4 regions of the Neopusillimonas aestuarii genome follow, and region 4 is predicted to be linked to each of the others. Evidence: predicted binding sites of a transcription regulator. Region 4 holds the regulator's gene; each other region holds the start of a gene.

Region 1 (3,969 bases), 320 kb from region 4:
GTTGAATTCGTGCTCGGCATACAAAATAAGCGAGGTGTGCATGGCGCGCACCCATTCCTTGCTGGGTTTTTCACCATGCAGCAGGTGCAGAAAATGACCGCCAATGCTGTCGTCGTCGGTCACGACATCGATCATTTCACCGCGGTGGCTATAGTGATACCAGTAAAGTAAGGCCGAGCTCAGGCAGGCCAGCAAACGGTCGGCGATATCGCGCGCGTCAGCCAGATTGTGGTCGTCTTTCTCGGGCAAGACACAGCCCAGGGCTGAGACGGCGGTGCGCATGACATCCATGGGGTGGCTGGCTGCCGGCAAGGCTTCCAGAACCTGTTGTACATGTAAGGGTAGCCCGCGCAAACGTTGCAGCTTGGCTTTGTAGGCTTCCAACTCGACTTTGGTGGGCAGGCTGCCGTGAATCAGCAAATAGGCGACTTCCTCGAATTCGCAGGTTTCCGCGATATCCAGAATGTCGTAGCCGCGGTAGTGCAAGTCGTTGCCGCTGCGACCCACGGTGCATAGCGCGGTGTTGCCGGCCACGACGCCCGATAGTGCAACGGATTTCTTGGGCTTGGGCCCGGCGGACGCAGGGGTGTTTTGTTCTGGCACTGCCGGGGCGGCCGCTGTTTTTGATGCGGTTGCAGACTTGCTTTTGCGTGAGCGGGATGTAGCCATGGTGTGTCTCCTGAGCGTTCTGAAACGCGATGGTTGAAATGGCGTTGCGATAAATTCGCGTAAGGCTTGTTGCTATTTTGTTTCGTTATGCCGTTGAAAAAGTTGGTCGAGTCGCGACTCGTATTCGTGGTAGCCAATAGATTGATACAGCTCTTCGCGCGTTTGCATCATGTCGACCACGTTACGTTGGTGACCGTCGTGGCGAATTGCGTTGTAAACGGTTTGCGCCGCTTTGTTCATGGCGCGAAATGCCGAGAGCGGATACAGCACAATGCCTACCCCCGCCTGCCCCAGCTCCTCGCTGGAAAATAGCGGTGTTTGCCCGAACTCGGTAATGTTGGCCAGCACGGGTACAGACAAAGCCTGGGTGAACTGGCGATAAGTGTCAAGATCGTATGCGGCCTCGACAAATACCGCATCAGCGCCGGCCTGGACGCAGGCCTGCGCGCGTTCAAGCGCCGCTTCCACGCCATGCACGGCAATGGCATCGGTGCGCGCAATAATGAAAAAATCAGGGTCGGTTCGCGCGTCAACCGCCGCTTTAACGCGGTCAACCATTTCCTGGGTACTGACAATCTCTTTACCGGGCCGGTGGCCACAGCGCTTGGCGCCCACCTGGTCTTCAAGATGGCAGGCCGCCGCGCCGAACTTGATCAGGCTTTTAATGGTTCGGGCAATGTTAAACGCAGAAGGGCCGAAGCCGGTATCGATGTCGACCATTAAGGGTAGTTCGCATACGTCGGTGATGCGGCGCACGTCGGTCAGAACGTCGTCTAGCGTATTAATACCCAGATCGGGCATGCCCAGCGAGCCCGCAGCCACGCCACCGCCCGACAAGTATATGGCGCGAAACCCGGCTTGTTGTGCCAGCAGAGCATGGTTTGCGTTAATGGCGCCAATTACCTGAAGCGGCCATTCTTGAGAAAGGGCTGTGCGAAAGCGGGTGCCGGCGGTGGTGGGTTTCGTTTGCATTTTTGAGCCCAATTATTAGATATGATGCTATTAAAGCAATATTCGTGCCAATTTTATCGGCCTTGATTATGTGCAAGATGGAGATCTATAAGGTACTGTTTTATATGTGTAACTTATAACTTTGATCGATATGGCCGTGGATGTAATAAAACACGCTGTTTCAAAAATGAAATAAACTTTGTTTTATATTTTCATAAATGAAACTGCAGGTGGATGGTCATGATGGCATTAACAGCTCCCCCGTTACATATTGTCGCCGTGGGGTTACACGGGCTGAGATATTTATTCGAGGCTCTGGCACCCGAGTATAGGCGCAATGTGCAAATTACTCTGCTAGAGCGGGCCTATCATGATGCAGTGGTAGAAATTAATGCGCTCTGCACTCGTGGAACGGTTGATGCCGTTGTGGCAGCGGGCTCAAACGGAGACTATCTGCGTCAACACCTCGGTTTGCCAGTGATTTTGGTAAAGGTGAGCGGGCTTGATGTTATGCAGGGTCTGGTTCAGGCCAAGGGGGTGTCCGAGCGGGTTGCAATTGTGATGTATGGCAGCGTGCCTGCAGAACTCAGTGATTTTGTGCGCGTTTTGGACTTACCTGTCCAGTTGCATTGTTATGAAACCGAGGCCGATGCCCGGCAATGTGTTCTACAGTTAAAGCGGGAAGGGGTTGAAGCGGTTGTTGCCCCCGGGCTGGTGGTTGATTTAGCGAAGGCAGACGGTTTGCACGGCATTTTGCTCTATTCTCAGCGGCTGGTGCGTGAAGCCATTGAGGATGCGGTTGAGGCCGCGCGATTAAGTCGTATCGAATTGGCGCGACGCGAGCGGGTGAACACAATTCTCGAAAAGCTCCGGGATGCAGTCGTGGCGGTTGATGTGGATGACCGCATTGAGGTGGTGAACCCGGCTATGGTAGCACTGTTAGAGCAACCTGCTCATAAGCTCATTGGTAGAAAGCTTGGCCATGTTAGTGAAGACCTGAGCTTGGCTAAAACATTGCAGACGCAAAAAGTCGAGACCGAGCAAATTCAACAGGTGGGCAATAGAACCATTGTGATGACCCGGTTACCCTTGTTAGAGCATGGTGAACTGGTTGGCGCTGTGCTGATTTGCCAAGACTCAGCCTTAATTCAACGTTTGGATCACAGCCTGCGCAGCAATCGAAGCGTTCAGTCAAAGCATACGCGCTATCGCTTAAGCAACCTTCTGGGCCAGCATGATTCAATAGTGAGGCTGCGCGCGCTTGGCTTGGCATGTGCAAAGCATGATGCATCAGTTTTAATATTTGGCGAAAGTGGGACGGGCAAGGAGATACTGGCGCAAGGTATTCATGCCGAAAGCGGACGTCGTGAACAACCGTTTATTGCGGTTAATTGTGCGGCATTTCCGGAAAGCTTGCTGGAAAGCGAGTTGTTTGGTTATGTCGATGGGGCGTTCACTGGGGCGGCGCGTGGCGGAAAAATGGGTGTATTCGAGGCCGCGCACACGGGAACGTTATTCCTGGATGAGGTGGGTGAAATGCCCATATCGTTGCAAACCCGGCTATTGCGCGTTTTGCAAGAGCGAATGGTTACGCGTATTGGGTCAGTTATGCCAACGCCCGTAAATGTGCGGGTGATAGCCGCAACCCATCGTAATCTTGAAGCTGAAATTGGCGAAGGGAGATTCAGGCAAGATCTTTACTATCGTTTGAATATTTTGCAACTCTCTATTCCGCCGTTGCGCGAGCGGGTTGAGGATTTGCCCTTGCTGGTTGAGGAATTGCTTGAACGTGTTGCGCACAGGATTGGAACAGAGCCAGACGGCATTGACACGTTGATTCCGGCGCTGCTCAAGAATACCTTGCATTATGACTGGCCGGGCAATGTGCGTGAGCTGGAAAACGTTATTGAGCGGATGGTCATGATGGTGTTTGCGCTGCCCGATTTTTCGCCCGGTACGCTCTTGCTCGACATTTTGCCAGCTGCATGTGTAAAGGGTTTGTCTAAAGATGCAGGGCTGAAGACCTTTCGTCAGCGGCTTGAAACAAGCCAGATTAAGCAGGCGCTTGATGCTTGTGGGGGGGATCAAAATGCGGCCGCCACGGCATTGGGTATTAGCCGTACCACATTGTGGCGGCGTTTAAAGCAAGAGAGAACTTAAGCCCTTCGGGTAAGGGCAGTATTGTGCACTGAGTGCACAAGCCAAGGGATTTTCGTTGTGCGCGTTTCATGTCAGTCATTAGAATTTTTTCCACAAGCCAGTGGTTGAGATGCCATTCCTGAGCCAAGTTTAATGGAATGATGCAAAAAATTAATGATATCCAAAGGAGACACGCATGAAAATCACACG
Region 2 (3,969 bases), 370 kb from region 4:
CGGGTAGTTGTTCCAAGCGTGCGCCGAACAAGTCAATGCGTTGACCTCCGGTGATTTTCGTGTATAGCTTGTATCGACGTGCTACTTCACCAATCACGATCAGTTTTTCTGGGGTGATTTCGCCGCCGGGAATGCGCGGTACGACTGAATAGGTACCATCTTTTTGCAGATTTCCTAGGTATGCATCATTGGTGTCTTGTAGTGTTGCGTGTTCTTTCGCAAGAATATAGTCGTTCCAGCAGGAGGCCAGAATGGATGCAACAGTTGGTTTGCAGATATCGCAGCCGCGACCTTTGCCAAAGCGTTGTATCAGTGTGTTGAAGTCGCGGATTCCGTTGACACGAACAAGGTGGTAGATCTCCTGGCGGCTATAGGTAAAGTGTTCGCACAGGCTTTTGTCAACGGTCATTCCAAGCCGCGTCAGCTCCGAATCAAAGACTTGTTTGACCAGGGTTGCGCAGCCACCGCAAGAGGTGGCTGCGCGTGTACTTGCTTTCAGATCGTCAAGTTGTGTCGAACCGTTGGCAATGGCACTGCATAAGTCGGCTTTGTTTACGTTATTGCACGAACAGATTTGTGCGCTGTCTGGCAGGTTATCAATACCTGGTCCGGGTTCGTTTGCCGTTTTTGGACTGATGAGCGCGGCGGGTTTGGAAGGCATTGCAAGCGCATTGCTGAAATACTGATCCAGGATCGCAAATGATGACGTATCGCCAACCAGCACGGCGCCTAACAACCGTTTGCCGGAGGCATCAAGCACCAGTTTTTTGTAGACTCCTTCAAGGGCGTCTTCGAACACGCATTTCACACTGTTTGGCGTAGTACCGTGAGCATCTCCGATAGAACCTACTTCAACGCCCAGCAGTTTCAGTTTGGTGCTGGGTGTGGCGCCCTTGAAAAGGGTCGCATCATTGCCGCTCAGGTGTGCGGCACAAACGCGTGCCATTTCGTACCCGGGTGCCACAAGGCCGAATGTATTACCGTTCCAGCTGGCGACTTCACCAATGGCATAAATATTTGTGTCGGAACTGCGGCAATGCGCATCAATTGTGATGCCGCCGCGTTCGCCGATGACCAGGCCGCAGTTGCGTGCAAGTTGGTCGCATGGCCGGATGCCGGCCGAGAAGACCACCATGTCAGTTTCCAGGAAATCGCCCTCGGCGAAGCGTAAGCGGTAACGGGACGATAAGCCTGTGGAGATGGCTCGTGTCATTTTACGCGTGTGAACATGAATGCCCATAGCTTCGATTTTGTTGCGTAACAGTTGTCCACCCGATTCGTCAATCTGCATGGCCATCAAATGGCCGGAAAACTCGACAACATGTGTGTCGAGACCCAGGCTATGTAACGCACGCGCGGCTTCCAGACCCAACAAGCCACCACCGATCACCACTCCCCTGCGGGCTCCTTGAGCCCAGTGTCGAATCGCGTCAATGTCGGTTAACGAGCGATAAGGTAGGCATCCGGGTTGGTCGTTGCCCTCGATGGGTGGTATGAATGGGTTTGATCCTGTAGCCAGAACCAGTTTGTCGTAAGGGTAGACGCTCTCCTGCGCCGTATAAACGCATTGCTTTTTTCGATCTATCCACGCTACCGGTTGGTTGTGCAGCAATGTTATGCCGTGGTGGTGGAAAAAAGTTTCATCCGTTAGTTTGATATCGTCCGGCGAAGAGCCGTTAAAGCACTGGCTAAGCTGTACCCGGTCGTATGCAAGGTGGGGCTCGCCGCTGAAAACAGTAATGTCATAACGCGCGCCTAGTTGCATGAGTTCTTCCAGCAGTCGTTGTCCGACCATGCCATTGCCAATCACGATCAGGCGTGGTTTCCCGGTGAAACGTTCGTTGGAAAGATCATTGGGTTTCATACTTCACTCCAGCTCATCAATGGTTTTAGGGACCGTAAATGCAAAAAAGGCGCCTACACCAAAATTCCTTGGTGCAAGCGCCTTTGCTCAGAAACTGACTGCATGTCCGTATCAGTCGGGCAGTTATCTTTGCCGGCCGTCCTTGGTCTGCGTTTGATGACTGCTTGTTCTATACCAAGCAATAAACGTGCCAATTATTTAGAGGTTTCGTCGTGCCCTGTTTATTACCAGTTAAAGCGGTTTACTGAATAGGTTGTCGGCTTGTTGATGTGAGGGCGAACTGAAGGTGCACTGTATTGGTGCTCACATGCACCAATGCTGTCTTCATTTTTCGTCGAGCAAATGTTTAGTCGGGGGAATCGGCGGGTTTGTCATTAATCGGTTCAGCGGGTTTGTCGGTTAGCTCCGACAGGACGCCGGCGATTTCAATTAGTTTACGACCACGGTTCATCGCCATGCGACGCAGCTCCCGGTGAGCCTGGTCTTCAGTCCAGCCATACCATTGCATTAGTCTGGTTTTGCCGCGCTCCAGTATCTTGATCTCTTGCGCGGCTATTTCTGCCTGAGCGAGTGCTTCGCGGGTTTCCCGCAGGCTACGTTGTTGCTCGTAAGCCCAATCCATTAACGTTTGGCCCAATTCAGGTGGTAAGTTAGTGTCGGAAATCGTGCTTGGTTCGGTTGACCAATTTTGCGGGTGTTGTGCAACAGGCAGGTAAAGCCCTACCAGTGGGGGTGTGGCCGGCATGGCGTCAAGTGACTCGCTATTGAGCGCGATGGTGGCTTGGGCCAAGCGGGCTTGTGCCTTTTCTTTCAGTTGGTTCTCTAGTGATTTCTGGTAATTGAGTAAGGATTCAATGCGTGCTGTACTGATCTGGAACCAGGCTTCACCCAATGATTCTCCCGACGAGTTTTGTCCTTCCAGAGTGTGTGCCAAACGCCGCATTCGTTCTAACAATGCCATGTCGGACGTTTCGAATTCCGATTCTCCAAGGGTACCGTTATGGGCTTTTTCAATCGATTTTGCCCGTTCTATGCACGCTTCTTGTGCGTGGATAAGTTGTGTTATTTGTTGCAAGTGTAATTTTGAAAAACTTCCTCGCGTGAATCCCGCCATTGTCAGTGCCCGCTCTTGTCCGGCATATTCTTTTGCCTGCATAACGGAAAACAATGCGACAACCTGAGCCGCCAAATGGGGATCAACCCACAAACTGGTCGTTTCGTAAACCGTGTGAAGTAAGCGGGTAATGATCGAAGCGTATTTTTCGAACGCGGTGTCAGCGCGAATCCGGCGCGCGAAGCATTGCTGTCGTAATAGCTGAAGGCTTTGCAAGCCCGAGAGGGCGTCGGCAAGGCGATTGAATAAACGGGCGGCACTCGGGCCCGACGGATTTTTGAGTACTGTTTGAGCAGGAGGCAGCAGTTCTGGCAATACGGAATCGCTGAGCGCCACAGCGTTTTTCAACAACGCTATGCGGGTGTCATCAAGATCGTTTAAATAGCCTTGTGTCGCACCTCGTTCGCGTTGTAATGCATGAGTTACCCGGCCAAGTGCTTGTGTTAGATCGTGCAAGGGTATTGCCGCCTTTAGGCCTTCAATTTCCGTGCGTAATGCCGTGCGACGTATGGGGTCTATGATCTCGGAAAACATGGTGGTCTTGATGTTAGTCGGATTGCGCCGTGTCGTGATGTTCCGGGGCCGCTGCGTCGGCCACTCGCCCGGCAAAGCCCGGCGCCGACATCCCCGGCACATGCCCGTCGGAGATACAAGCGCGGCAGCGTTCCATAAAAGCTTCCACCACACTGCGCAGTTTCTGGTCTTTCAACCAGGCCAGCCCTAATTTCATGGGGCGGTGCCGGCCTTTCAAATTGACACTGACCAACCTTTTTCCGTCGAGCGACACATTGGTGCGCGGCCTGACATTCGCCAGTGAGTAACCTACTCCATTGGCGACCAGGGAGCGCAGCACGTCGGGGCTGGTAGACCGCGCAGCAATAGTGGGTGATACCCCCGCCTCACGGAACAGCGATAAAAAGTATTCCCGGCTAAGCGGCAAATCGAGCAGGATCATTGGGCGTTTGGCCAACGCTTTCAATGAAGTGATCCG
Region 3 (3,969 bases), 430 kb from region 4:
AAGCGCTACCCATAAGCCTGTCGTTAACATGGCCAGTAAATGGTCGATACCCGTAAAAGGGTGAATCAACCCCATGTAAAACGCATTGTGTGTCAGATCGTTCGCATGGCCTGGGTGTGCGAGCGCCCAGACGGGCGCAAAGATTGAAACTGTTGCAAAGATGAAATGCCACTTCGTCGTGTGGGGCTTGTTTATTAAAGTCTGGTTTGCTTGTTGCATGCGAGCTCCTTGGCGTGCTTACACAATGGGGTTGTGCACCGTAATTAGTTTGGTGCCGTCAGGAAATGTGGCTTCAACCTGCACTTCAGTCAGCATTTCAGGAACGCCGTCCATTACCTCGTTGCGTGTCAACAAAGTCGTGCCATAGTGCATCAGGTCGCTTACCGTTCTACCGTCTCGTGCGCCTTCCATCAGGCTTGCCGAGATCAAGGCCATGGCTTCCGGGTAGTTCAGTTTTAGTTTGCGTGCCTTTCGTCGCTCTGCTAGTAACGCGGCAGTAAAGATAAGTAGCTTGTCTTTTTCACGAGGGGTCAGTTCCATTGTCTGCTCCGGTTGGGTTTATTAAGTGGCCCATAAACGAATAGGCGTTGCCGCCACGTTCAGGATCAGGGGGCGCAACTGCGACCATAATTCGATGAGTAATGCGCGAACTTCTTGCGCGTGTTTGCCCAGCACGCGAACAAGGGAAAGTGCCTGGTTATTGGCTCTTGGAATTTGGGTAAAGCCGGCGCGAAGTGAGTCGTGCCATGGCAGCGACAGACTGATTTCTTCGCAGGTGAGGTCAGCTAACTTTGGGCCGAAAGCCCATAACGTTGCGGTAACCGGAAAGGCGCCCATACCGCTTTGGCATAGGCGTAAAGGGTGCCCCGCGTATAAGTGGCCCGTATCAACCCACAGTAAGCGGTCGTCAAGTGTCAGGCGCAAGTCCATGGTTAGTTGGCCGCGCTGCCAATGTTCGTTGGTACACACACTGCCTAGTTGAACAATCTCCCAGCCGATCATACGAGCGCCGCTTTGCAGTGCGATGGTTGTCTGTGTTGTCGCGTCAGCGTCTTCGAAGATGATGTTTTCCTGAGGCAGCCAGTCAAGTTTGGCATTCTCTTGAACTTTGAGTGTGACGTATTGTGCGGAGGCTTTGCCGTTTGCTTTGTACCAACGCGTTGCGCCGGGGGTGTTGATGACGGCATGTGCATGTGCATGAACCTGAATGTCGATGGTTAAATGATCCCCGCCTGCAATGCCGGAAGGAGGGTGCAGGATCGATGCATGACAGGTATGCGTGTTTTCGGGATACAGTGCTTTTTGCACCAGTAAAGGGCCTTCGTGCTTCTTATGGCTCAGTACCGTTTTATCGGCATAACCCGATTTAAATTCAAGTTCCAGGCGAGCAAGCCAGTTTTGCATAATGGATACGACTATCGCGTTTTTGCATTGTGATTGTGCAGTGTGGCGCAGGTGCGTTTGAGTTTTTTATACTGTTGACTTAGCAAGTTCTGTGCCAACGTTTGGCGAGAAGTGAACTCACAATGATGGGTATGGTCGAATGCTGTGCACCAATTTCGGGCAGCGATTGCATTCAGGTGCGTGTTCGCACCGTAATTGTGCAATTATTCATTTTGGCTTTTTATTGTTAAGAAGGATTCCTATGAAAAAGCGACTGGCTTTTCTTGCCACTCTTCTTGTTGCTTCAATGGCGCATGCGAATGACGCATCTCTTACCGTTTATCAAGATCCCAACTGTGGTTGCTGCACGGGTTGGGCAGAACACATGCGGGAGTCCGGTTTCGAGGTGAAGCAAATAAAAACGCGCGATATGGTTTCCGTGAAGGAAAAGCTGGGCGTACCGGTAAAACTGGGTTCATGCCACACGGCGGTCATGGACGAAACGGGCCAGGTGGTTGAAGGGCACGTGCCGGCTAATGTGGTACGTAAACTGCTGGCCACCCCGGCGATGAAGGGAGTAGCGGCCCCCGGTATGCCGACGAATGCGCCGGGCATGGGTGCGCTAAACGGTAATTTGGTCACGGTTGATTTTCAGGGGCGCCCATTTTCGCGTGATTAATCAACATTGTTGGTTTCGTACCCCAGCGTTGGCTTTATCCATGGTTGATTTTTAAGTTTGTTCGATAAAAAATCTATCAGTGCACGCACTTTTGGAAGCAAGAAACGACGTGTGGGGTAAACCGCATATATATCAAGTGTCGGGCACTGATATTCAGTTAATAGGGGAACCAGTTCCCCTTTGTCCAAAGCTTCTGCCACTAAAAAAGAAGGTTGCAGAACAATGCCGTTTCCCGCGATTGCGGCAGCAACGCAGGTGTCCCCGTTGTTCGACCAGAGACGAGGCTGTACTTTCACCACGGCGGGGCCATCCGGGCCGGTAAATGACCATTGGTCTCCGGTTGTAAACAGGCTGTAGCTTAAGGTCTGATGCTGGGTGAGATCAGCAGGCTGCTGTGGTTCACCATGTTTGGCAACATAGGCGGGCGATGCACACAAAATTAATGGTGTGCTGGTCAATTTGCGCGAGACAAGTGAGGAGTCGGGTAAACGCGCGATTCGCACAGCCAAATCGAATCCCTCTTCCACAATGTCGGTAACGCGATCAGTGAGCTGGATGTCCAGCGTGACGTTAGGATGGGCGGCTATGAACTCACCCCATAAAGGAGTCAAGTGTTTTATTCCAAAACTTACCGGAATACTGACTTTTAATAGTCCAATAGCGACATCGCTTTGCGTGACAATTTCTGCTTCCGACTCTTCAATCCGAGACAAAATTTCACGACAGCGCGCCAGGAAAATTTCGCCCTCTCGAGTTAATGAAAGTCGTCGGTTGTGCGATGAATAAGTCTGACGCCCAAGCGATGTTCCATCTCGGAGACGTAGCGCGATACGGCGGCTTTTGAGAAACCAAGTTGGTTTGCCGCAGCCACAAAACTTCCCGCTTCGGTTACGTGAACAAAAACACGCATTTCCTGGAACTTGTCCATTGTCTCTTATTTATAAACAATCTATTTCAAAAATCTCAGTTTATCTATCATTATTGGAACAGTATAGTGGGCCTCAACGAAACATTTAAATCACTTTCTACATTTACGAGGTCAGTATGTCAGTTACTTCAGATATTCAAAACACGTTTAGCCGACGGATTTTACAAACCGAGCAGCGTTGGGCGCCGCTTGTGTTGCGCGTGGTGGCCGGCGTAATTTTTTTCGCACATGGCGCGCAAAAGCTGTTTGGTTGGTTCGGTGGGTACGGCCTAACAGGCACCGGGCAATTTATGGATTCTTTAGGTTTGTCGCCAGGTTACGCAATGGCGTTGCTTGCGGGAAGTGCTGAGTTCTTTGGCGGGTTGGCGCTGATAATTGGACTGCTGGTAAGGCCGGTATCGGTGATTTTGGCAGTAACAATGGTGGTCGCTATTTTGAGCGTTCACATTGGAAACGGTTTGTTTATGTCGAACAATGGTTATGAGTTTGCTTTAGCTTTGTTGGCAATGACCGTCTCGTTATTGCTCTCGGGGGCGGGCAAGCTGGGTCTAGATGGTGTTTTATCTCGATCAAGATAATCGTGCGAACCCGCTCATCATCCTCCACCACTAAGTTAGTTTCAGTGTCTCCGGATGCTGTCATTCAGTGCATCTGGGGTAGTTTTTAATTCGGCACTCCATTAAGCAATCTTACAAATATGTATTTTTTTCAATAAAAAAAAATGGCCCTCATTTCTGAGGGCCATTTTGCTGCGGAAATCCGCATAAATACTTGGTGCCGGCTAACGGATTCGAACTGTTGACCTTCGCATTACAAGTGCGCTGCTCTACCAACTGAGCTAAGCCGGCTAAAGACCATAATTCTACTATTTTTTTTGAGTGCTTGCTTGGTTAGAACTTGGGAAATTCGCCGTCGCCGCCGGCCAGCCAGTTACGGCCTCGGCGATACAGGTCGTCAACCTCCGGCCCCGTTAGCATAG
Region 4 (3,969 bases):
AGCGATTTTCTGGGCGCGCCCGTTGCGCAGCTCTTGTGACGTTTGTTGCAAATCACCAACAGTAATGGGCTCTCGCGGGTTGTCCCATACCCAACGCAGGACATCTTTGGCAGGTTCCGACAATTGCGCAACCAGGGATTGCATCGTATTGGTTGCAACCACTTGTGCATTGACCCGTTTGCGTCCGGCGCGTACAAAGTTGATTAGAAAATAGGCAATAATAAGCGTGCACAGCGCCACCAAAGCCCACCAGAAATAGGGGTTGTAGCGATTTAAAAATTCAATGGTGGGGCCACCTAACACCTCGAGACCGGTATAGTCGACAGTGTGGCCGAATGCAACCACGCGTTGCAACAGGTAGTACCACACAAGGGCGACGACCACGACGACAACCGTACAAATGATTTTGTGCGTTGCGGTGAGCTTTAACAGAGTGTTACGCAACGCAGAGAAATCGCGGGGCGTGGGCTGGTGGGTGGATTCTGTTTTCATGCGGGCTATTTTACCTATGCAATCGCGACAATCGATACAGTTACGCCAGCAGCAACAATTGGCTTTAACGCCGCAATTGCAGCAATCAATTCGGTTTTTGCAGCTATCGGCGCAAGAACTCGAGCTTGAAGTGGCGCAAGCGCTGACTGACAACCCGCTGCTGGAGCTTGAGGGGCAGTATGACACCGACACGTCCAGTGCGGAAGAGGGCCCGTTGTCGCAAGACGACGACGGTGCGCCGCAAGACAATAATACGTATCTCGATGAGGCCGAGCATTACGGTACCCAGCCGTCGATGGGGGAGCGTTCCCAAGATGATGATTACGCGCCGCACGAAGCGGGATCTGTAGAAACCCTGCGGGATCATTTGCTGGGGCAATTGAATGTGACGCGTGCTACTGAGCGTGACAAGGTGCTGGTCACGCTGCTGGTCGACGAACTGGATGAAAATGGCTTGTTGCCGGTGTCGATCGATGATGTGGTGGGTTACATAAATGGTCATTTGGGTGTGCCCGAACCTCAGGACACGCCCGGTGCAGATCAGGCGCCGCAGGCCGCCGTCGATAACGATGATGAGGGTGCGGACCCACAGGTGGTTTCCCGCGAGGAAATGCTTGCCGCGCTGCGTTTGTTGCAATCGTTTGATCCGCCGGGGGTGGGGGGGCAAAGCGTGGCGGAATGTCTGCAGATTCAGTTGCGACAAACGCAGAGCAGCTATCCGGTCGATGTTGTCGATTGTGCGATGCAAATGGTGGGCGAGCATCTTGATATGCTTGCCGCGGGGAATTTCACCCGTTTGCGAAACCAGTTAGGCGTGTCACAAACTATTTTGCAGGCGGCGCACAAATGGGTTTTAAGCCTGAATCCCAAACCGGGCCGCGCCTGGGCGCAAAGCGTGGCTGATTATGTGCGGCCCGAAGTGATTGTGCGTAAAGTGCAAGAGCGATGGCATGCCCGTTTGAACCCCGCTGTTTTTCCGCGCTTAAGGGTGAACCCTGAATATGAACAATGGCTGCAGTCAAACAAGGCAGACGAGAGCACGTCGGCACTTCAGGTGCAGCTTCAGCAGGCGCATGGTTTGATGAAGAGTGTGGCGCAGCGTTTTGAAACCGTACTTCGGGTGGCGGAGTTTATCGTGCGGCATCAACAGGCATTTTTCGAGCAAGGGCCGCAAGCCATGCAGCCATTGGTTCTAAGGGATATTGCCGATGCGCTCGAGCTGCATGAGTCAACCGTATCGCGCGCCACCCGTAATAAATACGCCCAAACGCCTTGGGGTGTGTTTGAGCTTAAATATTTCCTGGGAACGTCGTTGGGCGGCTCCGGCTTGGCGCCGGCGTCATCGGGCACTGCGGTGCGTGCCATGATTCGCCAACTCATCAGCGCCGAATCCACTCAGAAGCCCTTGTCCGACAACAAAATTGCCCAGTTGCTGGCTGAAAAAGGGGTTGACGTAGCGCGTCGCACCGTGGCCAAGTACCGTGAAGCAGAAGGCATCGATGCCGCGTCTGTGCGTAAAGCGAAGGCGCGGTTAAAAGGCGCGTAATTTTTTGTGGCAGGACAGTTACAAAAAAAATTGACGGGGGCTTGCGTTGAAGAAAAACATGGATGATAATTATTCTCATGTTTATTTGTATCTGTAACGCCATTACCGAGCGGCAAGTGCGTGAAGCGGTTGCCGGAGGCGCTCATACCATGTCCGATCTCCAGGCCCAGTTGGGCGTGGCATCGTGCTGTGGGTGCTGTTCCGATACCGCTTCCGAGTATCTGCCCGGTGGTCGCCAGGCTGCGTACCCCGCAGTGCACGATATGGTTGAAACCATCGAGGCAGCAGCGAACGACACCGCTCTACCTCCCGGCTTCACGGAAGTCGTGGCCCGTCGCGCCTGAAAAAGGCGCCAAATTATGGTTCCCGCTAGTGCGAAAGTCGCACTGGCGTGGTAGGCTTGTTATCTAACGTTTTGCAAGCCAAGGAGAACCGTCATGAAGGGCGACGCCACCGTTATTCAGCATCTGAATAAACAACTCAAAAACGAACTCACCGCCATTAACCAGTACTTTCTGCATGCGCGCATGCTGAATCACTGGGGCTTCAACAAACTGGGCAAACACGAGTACGACGAGTCCATCGGTGAAATGAAGCACGCCGACAAACTCATCGAACGCATTTTCATGCTCGACGGTTTGCCGAATCTTCAAGACCTGCATAAGTTGCTTATCGGCGAAAACGTGCCGGAAGTGTTGTCGTGCGATTTAAAACTGGAATCGGGTGCCCAGGAAACCATCAAAGACGGCATTGCCTATTGCGAGTCGGTGCGCGATTACGTGTCACGCGACTTGTTGCAGGAAATTCTCGACGACACGGAAGAACATATCGATTGGCTTGAAACTCAAATTGAATTGGTTGAAAAAGTGGGTGTTCAGAATTACCTGCAAAGCCAAATGGAAGAGTAAAGCGTTTTTGCGATGCGTATTAACGCCGACTTTTCAAAACCTGCTTTTGTTTTGCCCGATCAATATGAGTGGGTGTCTTCGCCCCAAGCAGGGGTTGAGCGGGTCATGCTCGATCGCGTAGGCGAAGAGAAAGCGCGTGCAACCAGCGTCGTCAGGTACGCGCCCCAGTCTTTTTTTCCGGTCCACTCACATCCCGGCGGCGAAGAAATTCTCGTGCTGTCGGGCACGTTTTCTGAAGATAACCGTCATTATCCGGCGGGCTGGTATTTGCGCAGCCCGCCTGGGTCGTCGCATCGACCTTTTAGTGAAGAAGGCGTCGTTATCTTCGTTAAGCTATGGCAAATGGGCGGGGAAGAAACGAGCGAAGTGCGTATCGATACCAACAACCCGGCTAATTGGGTTGTGGAGCCGGAAAGAGAATACTGCCCCCTTTATTCAGATAGTTCGGAAAATGTCAGGTTGGTGCGTTTGCCGGCGGGGGCGTCTTTGTTCAGTGGCTCTATGCCGGGTGCGGAAATATTCGTGCTGCAAGGCAGTGTTCTGGATCGGCAGCGAACTTATTCTTCCGGGAGCTGGATTCGCTTGCCCGAAGGAGTGTATCCCGGTTTCGCCGCGGGAGGCCAAGGGGCAAAGTTTTATATTAAAACAGGCCGCTTGGGCGAACATTAACCTTCTGTGTTCTCGAGTTGCTTTTGCTGCGCCAAACTGCGCGGCCACGCATATACCAATGCTTTGAGCAGCGTAGCCAGGGGGATGGCAAAAAATACCCCCCAAAAACCCCAAATGCCGCCGAAGAACAGCACAGCCACAATAATCGATACCGGGTGGATATTGTTGGTTTCTGAAAACAGGACAGGCGCCAGGACATTTCCGTCGAGAGCCTGAATGACGCCATAGGCAATCAAGACATACATAAAGTCGTTGCTAAAGCCAAAGTAAAAGCCTGCTACCGCCGCGACCGGCAAGGTGGCGACGGCGGCGCCAATGTAGGGTACGAGCACTGAAAGGCCTACCAGTACCCCT

The links. The regulator sigma-54, encoded in region 4, starts transcription at its own class of promoters, with help from an activator protein. The targets are predictions, from matches to a motif close to TGGCANGNAANCTGCTTT.
Region 1: a site for sigma-54 is predicted at 1,674-1,691, ahead of prpB (methylisocitrate lyase). Genes of this name have one in related genera too.
Region 2: a site for sigma-54 is predicted at 2,040-2,057, ahead of nirB (nitrite reductase large subunit NirB). Genes of this name have one in related genera too.
Region 3: a site for sigma-54 is predicted at 1,484-1,501, ahead of G9Q38_RS04840 (urease accessory protein UreD). Genes of this name have one in related genera too.

What each region holds. Positions count from the first base shown of each region.
Region 1 is NZ_CP049990.1:263,479-267,447, reverse strand. Features, by position in the region: gene prpC (bifunctional 2-methylcitrate synthase/citrate synthase) at 1-669, opposite strand, end outside; gene prpB (methylisocitrate lyase) at 742-1,641, opposite strand; gene prpR (propionate catabolism operon regulatory protein PrpR) at 1,861-3,780, shown strand.
Region 2 is NZ_CP049990.1:214,947-218,915, reverse strand. Features, by position in the region: gene nirB (nitrite reductase large subunit NirB) at 1-1,864, opposite strand, end outside; gene G9Q38_RS01000 (nitrate regulatory protein) at 2,211-3,512, opposite strand; gene G9Q38_RS00995 (LysR family transcriptional regulator) at 3,526-3,969, opposite strand, start outside.
Region 3 is NZ_CP049990.1:1,007,766-1,011,734, forward strand. Features, by position in the region: gene G9Q38_RS04830 (HupE/UreJ family protein) at 1-219, opposite strand, end outside; gene G9Q38_RS04835 (urease subunit gamma) at 238-540, opposite strand; gene G9Q38_RS04840 (urease accessory protein UreD) at 562-1,404, opposite strand; gene G9Q38_RS04845 (DUF411 domain-containing protein) at 1,646-2,062, shown strand; gene G9Q38_RS04850 (substrate binding domain-containing protein) at 2,059-2,775, opposite strand; gene G9Q38_RS15360 (helix-turn-helix domain-containing protein) at 2,817-2,990, opposite strand; gene G9Q38_RS04855 (DoxX family protein) at 3,107-3,568, shown strand; tRNA gene G9Q38_RS04860 (tRNA-Thr) at 3,763-3,838, opposite strand; gene G9Q38_RS04865 (nuclear transport factor 2 family protein) at 3,881-3,969, opposite strand, start outside.
Region 4 is NZ_CP049990.1:581,378-585,346, reverse strand. Features, by position in the region: gene G9Q38_RS02785 (hypothetical protein) at 1-492, opposite strand, end outside; gene rpoN (RNA polymerase factor sigma-54) at 509-2,038, shown strand; gene G9Q38_RS02775 ((2Fe-2S)-binding protein) at 2,116-2,382, shown strand; gene bfr (bacterioferritin) at 2,476-2,946, shown strand; gene G9Q38_RS02765 (cupin domain-containing protein) at 2,959-3,615, shown strand; gene G9Q38_RS02760 (AI-2E family transporter) at 3,612-3,969, opposite strand, start outside.